2 regions of the Planococcus plakortidis genome follow, and region 2 is predicted to be linked to the other one. Evidence: a T-box and tRNA genes for the amino acid it is inferred to sense, from the RefSeq annotation. Region 2 holds a T-box; the other holds one or more tRNA genes.
The links. The T-box of region 2 lies ahead of trpS (tryptophan--tRNA ligase). A T-box ahead of a tRNA ligase gene usually reads a tRNA of that ligase, here a tRNA-Trp.

Region 1: it encodes a tRNA-Trp, which carries the amino acid that the T-box ahead of trpS (tryptophan--tRNA ligase) is inferred to sense. The anticodon was not compared.

The regions. Positions count from the first base shown of each region.
Region 1 is NZ_CP016539.2:1,047,463-1,050,836, forward strand. It holds rRNA gene BBI15_RS05255 (23S ribosomal RNA) at 1-925, shown strand, start outside; rRNA gene rrf (5S ribosomal RNA) at 1,053-1,168, shown strand; tRNA gene BBI15_RS05265 (tRNA-Asn) at 1,179-1,253, shown strand; tRNA gene BBI15_RS05270 (tRNA-Ser) at 1,259-1,348, shown strand; tRNA gene BBI15_RS05275 (tRNA-Glu) at 1,370-1,444, shown strand; tRNA gene BBI15_RS05280 (tRNA-Val) at 1,450-1,525, shown strand; tRNA gene BBI15_RS05285 (tRNA-Met) at 1,572-1,648, shown strand; tRNA gene BBI15_RS05290 (tRNA-Asp) at 1,652-1,727, shown strand; tRNA gene BBI15_RS05295 (tRNA-Phe) at 1,743-1,818, shown strand; tRNA gene BBI15_RS05300 (tRNA-Thr) at 1,833-1,908, shown strand; tRNA gene BBI15_RS05305 (tRNA-Tyr) at 1,912-1,994, shown strand; tRNA gene BBI15_RS05310 (tRNA-Trp) at 2,001-2,074, shown strand; tRNA gene BBI15_RS05315 (tRNA-His) at 2,096-2,168, shown strand; tRNA gene BBI15_RS05320 (tRNA-His) at 2,213-2,288, shown strand; tRNA gene BBI15_RS05325 (tRNA-Gln) at 2,296-2,367, shown strand; tRNA gene BBI15_RS05330 (tRNA-Gly) at 2,373-2,447, shown strand; tRNA gene BBI15_RS05335 (tRNA-Cys) at 2,457-2,530, shown strand; tRNA gene BBI15_RS05340 (tRNA-Leu) at 2,540-2,623, shown strand; tRNA gene BBI15_RS05345 (tRNA-Leu) at 2,831-2,914, shown strand; gene BBI15_RS05350 (cation-transporting P-type ATPase) at 3,345-3,374, shown strand, end outside.
Region 2 is NZ_CP016539.2:2,131,496-2,134,869, forward strand. It holds gene BBI15_RS10800 (peptide ABC transporter substrate-binding protein) at 1-239, opposite strand, end outside; gene BBI15_RS16650 (hypothetical protein) at 482-634, shown strand; gene BBI15_RS16655 (hypothetical protein) at 631-822, shown strand; T-box leader at 874-1,086, shown strand; gene trpS (tryptophan--tRNA ligase) at 1,154-2,146, shown strand; gene opp4C (oligopeptide ABC transporter permease) at 2,214-3,131, opposite strand; gene opp4B (oligopeptide ABC transporter permease) at 3,147-3,374, opposite strand, start outside.

The DNA of each region.
Region 1 (3,374 bases), 1.1 Mb from region 2:
GTAACGATCTGGGCACTGTCTCAACGAGAGACTCGGTGAAATTATAGTACCTGTGAAGATGCAGGTTACCCGCGACAGGACGGAAAGACCCCGTGGAGCTTTACTGTAGCCTGATATTGAATTTTGGTGCAACTTGTACAGGATAGGTAGGAGCCAGAGAACCCGGAGCGCCAGCTTCGGGGGAGGCGTCGGTGGGATACTACCCTGGTTGTATTGAACTTCTAACCCACAAGCCTAAGCGGCTTGGGAGACAGTGTCAGGCGGGCAGTTTGACTGGGGCGGTCGCCTCCTAAAGAGTAACGGAGGCGCTCAAAGGTTCCCTCAGAATGGTTGGAAATCATTCGCAGAGTGTAAAGGCACAAGGGAGCTTGACTGCGAGACGGACAGGTCGAGCAGGGTCGAAAGACGGACTTAGTGATCCGGTGGTTCCGCATGGAAGGGCCATCGCTCAACGGATAAAAGCTACCCCGGGGATAACAGGCTTATCTCCCCCAAGAGTCCACATCGACGGGGAGGTTTGGCACCTCGATGTCGGCTCATCGCATCCTGGGGCTGTAGTCGGTCCCAAGGGTTGGGCTGTTCGCCCATTAAAGCGGTACGCGAGCTGGGTTCAGAACGTCGTGAGACAGTTCGGTCCCTATCCGTCGCGGGCGCAGGAAATTTGAGAGGAGCTGTCCTTAGTACGAGAGGACCGGGATGGACACACCGCTGGTGTACCAGTTGTTCTGCCAAGAGCATCGCTGGGTAGCTATGTGTGGCCGGGATAAGTGCTGAAAGCATCTAAGCACGAAGCCCCCCTCAAGATGAGATTTCCCATTGCGCAAGCAAGTAAGATCCCTCAAAGACGATGAGGTAGATAGGTTCGGGGTGGAAGCGTGGCGACACGTGCAGCTGACGAATACTAATCGATCGAGGACTTAACCAACAAACTGAAACGCGTTTCCAATGTCGATTTATCCAGTTTTGAAAGAATAAGATAATATTTTTTAAAATAATACTTGAAAAAATCGGTATTATTGATATAATAAATCTTGTCTTTCAAATTAATACAGTCTAGTGATGATGGCAAAGAGGCCACACCCGTCCCCATCCCGAACACGGAAGTTAAGCTCTTTTGCGCCGATGGTAGTTGGGGGTTTCCCCCTGTGAGAGTAGGACGTCGCTAGGCTAGTTATTATTCCGAAGTAGCTCAGTGGTAGAGCACCGCACTGTTAATGCGATGGTCGTAGGTTCGAATCCTACCTTCGGAGCCAATTATGGAGAGCTGTCCGAGTGGCCGAAGGAGCATGATTGGAAATCATGTAGGCGGGCAACCGTCTCAAGGGTTCGAATCCCTTGCTCTCCGCCAGTATCTCAAGCTCAAAATTATGGCCCCTTGGTCAAGCGGTTAAGACACCGCCCTTTCACGGCGGTAACACGGGTTCGAATCCCGTAGGGGTCACCATTCATGGAGGATTAGCTCAGCTGGGAGAGCATCTGCCTTACAAGCAGAGGGTCGGCGGTTCGATCCCGTCATCCTCCACCATTTCTTTTATACATATAATCAATATAGAAGGAAACTTTAAGATTATCGCGGGGTGGAGCAGTTCGGTAGCTCGTTGGGCTCATAACCCAAAGGTCGCAGGTTCAAATCCTGCCCCCGCAACCAAATGGTCCCGTGGTGTAGCGGTTAACATGCCTGCCTGTCACGCAGGAGATCGCCGGTTCGATCCCGGTCGGGACCGCCATTTTTTAAATAATATGGGTCAGTAGCTCAGTTGGTAGAGCATTAGATTGAAGCTCTAAGTGTCGGCGGTTCGATTCCGTCCTGACCCACCATATTTTTTCTCCATGCCGGAGTAGCTCAACTGGTAGAGCAACTGACTTGTAATCAGTAGGTTGAGGGTTCAAGTCCTTTCTCCGGCACCATTCGGTGGGGTAGCGAAGTGGCTAAACGCGGCGGACTGTAAATCCGCTCCTTCGGGTTCGGCAGTTCGAATCTGCCCCCACCACCAGTTTTTAGGGGCATAGTTTAAAGGTAGAACAGAGGTCTCCAAAACCTCCGGTGTGGGTTCGATTCCTACTGCCCCTGCCAATTTACTTGAATATTAAGATGGCGGTCGTGGCGAAGTGGTTAACGCACCGGATTGTGATTCCGGCATTCGGGGGTTCAATTCCCCTCGTCCGCCCCTTGCTTTTCATCAAATTTCAAATTCAATGTACTAATAACGTGGCGGTCGTGGCGAAGTGGTTAACGCACCGGATTGTGATTCCGGCATTCGGGGGTTCAATTCCCCTCGTCCGCCCCAGTATTATTGGGGTATAGCCAAGCGGTAAGGCAACGGGTTTTGATCCCGTCATGCCCTGGTTCGAATCCAGGTACCCCAGCTTTTGCGGAAGTAGTTCAGTGGTAGAACGCCACCTTGCCAAGGTGGAGGTCGCGGGTTCGACCCCCGTCTTCCGCTCCATTATATCTAGGCGGCATAGCCAAGCGGTAAGGCATGGGTCTGCAACACCCTTACCACCGGTTCGAGTCCGGTTGCCGCCTCCAAAATATTTTGCCGGCGTGGCGGAATTGGCAGACGCGCGGGACTCAAAATCCCGTTCCTTCACGGGAGTGTCGGTTCGACCCCGACCGCCGGTATCATGCTCATCACTCTGCCAAGTGATGAAGAAAAACCCTGACTCTTATGTCAGGTTTTTTTTCTTTGGATAATTTAATAAAATTATTAGAATTGAGTTGGTGAAAGTTTTTTTAAAAAAAACAAAAAACCCCTTGCAAAGTAATCGATTTATTAATATAATAATTAATGTTCCTAAAGCAGTACTAGATGCTGCTGGATCTTACTTTGCCGGCGTGGCGGAATTGGCAGACGCGCGGGACTCAAAATCCCGTTCCTTCACGGGAGTGTCGGTTCGACCCCGACCGCCGGTATCATATTCATCACTCTGCCAAGTGATGTAAACTGTAAAGCCCTGACTTAGTCAGGGTTTTTTTTGTGCCTTAAAGTATGTAGTTTTCGAAATGCGTAATAGTTGCTATTGATCGTTCAATAAATTTATTTTTGTGTATTATATTTATTTCATGAATAGGGAAGCATATAAAATACTTATTATGGATGTGAAGTGATATTTTCTTCTTTATCTTGAGGAGAAGTAAATCTGATGGAATGGACAGATGTGCTAGATAAGGGATGTAGACTCTAGGGACGGGTCTATTCCTTAGAAATTTGAGAAAGGGAAAGGGGCAGCTTTCATTGGAAGTTGTCTTTTTCTATTTTTTGGCACTTGTTTGACGAAAAGAAAGGAAGTCTATACGGTGCGTGTTATAATAATCAAAATCATGATCTTGCAGGGGTGAGAGTATGACTGAAGAACGCTGGTTTGATGAAGAG
Region 2 (3,374 bases):
TTGAATGCAACAGCATCCTCAGCAATCGAAGAATCCATTGACGGGATTTCTGCTCCTTCGACCAAGTTTAGTTCTTGTACAGAGTCAGGTTCGCCGCCGTTGCCTTCTGCGCCTTCTGTACTTTCTGTGTCTGTGTTTTCTGTCCCAGTATCAGTGTCATCCCCGCCGCCGCAAGCAGCTAGGAAAGCACTAAGTACCAAAACCAGGCCAAGTAGCCATAAAATCTTGCTGTTTTTCACTGATTTTGCCCCCTTAAATTTTCTGAAAAATTGGTACATGATTAATTATACATAAATATTTTTTGATGTACAGCGTTTTTTTTGGAATATTTTACACTTCCTCCATTAATCATGCTGTTCATAATATCACCAATAGGCTGAAAAGCGCGTCATGTAAGCGTTTTCTTCCTCAGTCGTTTCCGAATAATTTTTTGATTTTTTTTGTTACTTCTTCTACAATAAGAACGAATAGGGGTGCCAAAATGAAAAAAATAATCATCGGAATCGCCGCTGTGCAATTGCTTATCGTCTTGACGATGCTTGTGCGCAGCGAACCGTTTTCATTGCTGTCATACATCAATAACTCCTTTATTTACGGGGGATCCTTGTATTTTTCGGAGCCTGGGTATTCGTGATCCGTACTGGGGTGTTCGATGTCTTCACAATGAGCATGCGCAAATTCTTCAAAAGCAAATCCACACTCGATGATGACGAAATGCGCCTGCCTTCGGAAGTGCTGGCCTTCTCGAGTTCCCCACTGTTGATCGTGGGCGGGGCTACCTTGGTGGCCATGGGCATTTCCTTGGCGATTTACCAATCGTAGAATTGCATATTGCAGCGCCAATCTCTTTTGTATTATAATAAATTCAATACAAAATGGGCGTTGACAAAGAGTAGTAGATGCAGTTTCTTCTATATAAGAGAGCTTGTGGGTGGTGTGAACAGGCAGAAGATTGCATTGAATGGACTTTCGAGCTAGAACGGTGAAACAAGTAGCCGTTTTCGTGTTCTCCGCGTTATGGAGATAAGAGGCCGCCATGCGGCAATCAGGGTGGTACCGCGGAACCGCACATCATTCGTCCCTTTAGTTCCAGGGACGGAGATGTGCTTTTTTATATCCACTTTTAGTTTATCCATTTTGGGGAGGAATTACATTGAAGAAAATCTTTTCAGGCGTACAGCCGACCGGCACGGTCACACTCGGCAATTACATCGGGGCATTCAAGCAGTTTACGGAGCTGCAGGAAGAATACGACTGCATCTTCTGTATCGTCGACCAACATGCCATCACCATGCCGCAAGACCGGCTCGAATTAAGGAAGAATATTAAATCGCTCGCTGCCCTTTACCTAGCTGTGGGCATCGATCCCGAAAAAGTGACATTGTTCATTCAATCGGAAGTTCCAGCGCACGCCCAGGCTGGCTGGATGCTGCAATGCGTCTCGACCATCGGGGAACTCGAGCGCATGACACAATTTAAAGATAAATCAGCCAAGGCGTCTTCCATTTCTGCCGGCCTCTTGACCTACCCACCATTAATGGCTGCTGACATTCTTTTGTATCAAACGGATATTGTCCCTGTCGGTGATGACCAGAAACAGCATATCGAATTGACGCGCGATTTGGCGGAGCGTTTCAACAGAAAATACAATGACATCTTCACGATTCCGGATATCCGGATTCCGAAACACGGCGCGCGCGTCATGTCCCTTCAGGATCCGACAAAAAAGATGAGCAAATCGGATTCCAACAAAAAAGCGATCATCACTTTGCTCGATGACTTGAAGACGATCGAAAAGAAAGTGAAGAGCGCCGTCACCGACTCGGAAGGAATCGTTAAATACGATCCCGAAAACAAGCCTGGCGTATCCAATCTATTGTCAATCGAAGCCGCCTTGACCGGTGCCTCCATCGATGAACTCGTCGCTAAATACGAAGGCGGCGGTTATGGCGATTTCAAAGCAGGCGTAGCGAAGGCCATCACTGAGCATTTGGCACCGATCCAGGAGCGCTACTATAAGCTGCTCGACTCTGAGGAACTAGACACGATCCTTGACGAAGGCGCAGAAAAAGCCAATTTCATCGCGAATAAAACATTGAAAAAAATGGAGAACGCGATGGGTCTTGGCCGCAAGCGCAAACGTTAACAAATGAATATAAAAAAGGATGGACGCGCTGCAAGCCACGCGTCCATCCTTTTTTGTTCTGTCATAATTAACGCAATGATTTTGGATTCAATGCATCCTTCAATCCTTCTCCGATAAAGTTAATAGACAAAATCGTTAAAGTAATGATGATGGCTGGAGGCATCCAAATCCATGGCTTGCCTTGCAAGACGTCAGGTTCGTTTGCGGATGACAGCATATTGCCCCAGCTAGGTGTCGCTTGCGGCACGCCAAAGCCTAAATAGCTAAGTGCGGATTCGATAACGATCATCGTCGCAAAAATCAAGGTCCCTTGAACGATGATGGTCGAGATGACATTCGGCAATAGGTGTTTCGTAATGACCTTGAACGGAGAACAGCCGATTGATAAAGCGGCCAGGATATACTCGTTCTCTTTCTCCGCCAACACTTTGCTGCGCACCAGGCGGGCAACACCACCCCAGCTGAGAGCGCCGATGACCATGATCAACACCCATAATCCGTCCACAATGCCGTAAAGGATCGTGTTCAAAACGATGACGAAAACAAGGAACGGGAAATTCAGCACAAAATCCGTGAAGCGCATCAGGATACTGTCGATAAAGCCTCCGAAAAACCCGGCAAGCGCCCCTACTATGGTGCCTAAAGTGATGACGATGAGCGTTGCGCTGAAACCGACCAATAGTGAAATTCGGCCCCCATAGAATAAGCGCGTCAAGACATCGCGCCCGCTTTTATCCGTGCCGAGAAGATGCTCGCCGTTCGGCTCGATATTCATTGCCCCGATGTTCACTTTTGAAATATCCGGGAGCGGTGACAATACCGGCGCTATGAAAGGTGCCGATAGCGACATCAAAGTAACGAGTACGATGAAAAAAGAACTGATCATCGCCAGTTTGTTGCGCACGAACTTTCTTCTTGCAATTTGCCAGGGAGACAAGCTTCTTTCCGGCTTCTTTTGTTGGGTAACGGTAGTTGATGACGCCATTTTACTGCTTCCTCCTCAATCCAGGCGAATTCGTGGATCCACGACGCCATATAGAATGTCTGCCAATAAATTACCGAATAATGTAAGGAATGATAAAAGCATCGTCAAGGCCATCAAGGTCGGGTAATCACGGCTCGTCACGGATTCCAAAAACAGCTGGCCGATGCCCGGGTAAGTGAAAATCGTTTCCGTGATGATGGCTCCACCGATCAATGCGGCAAAATCGAATCCTAAGAATGTAAC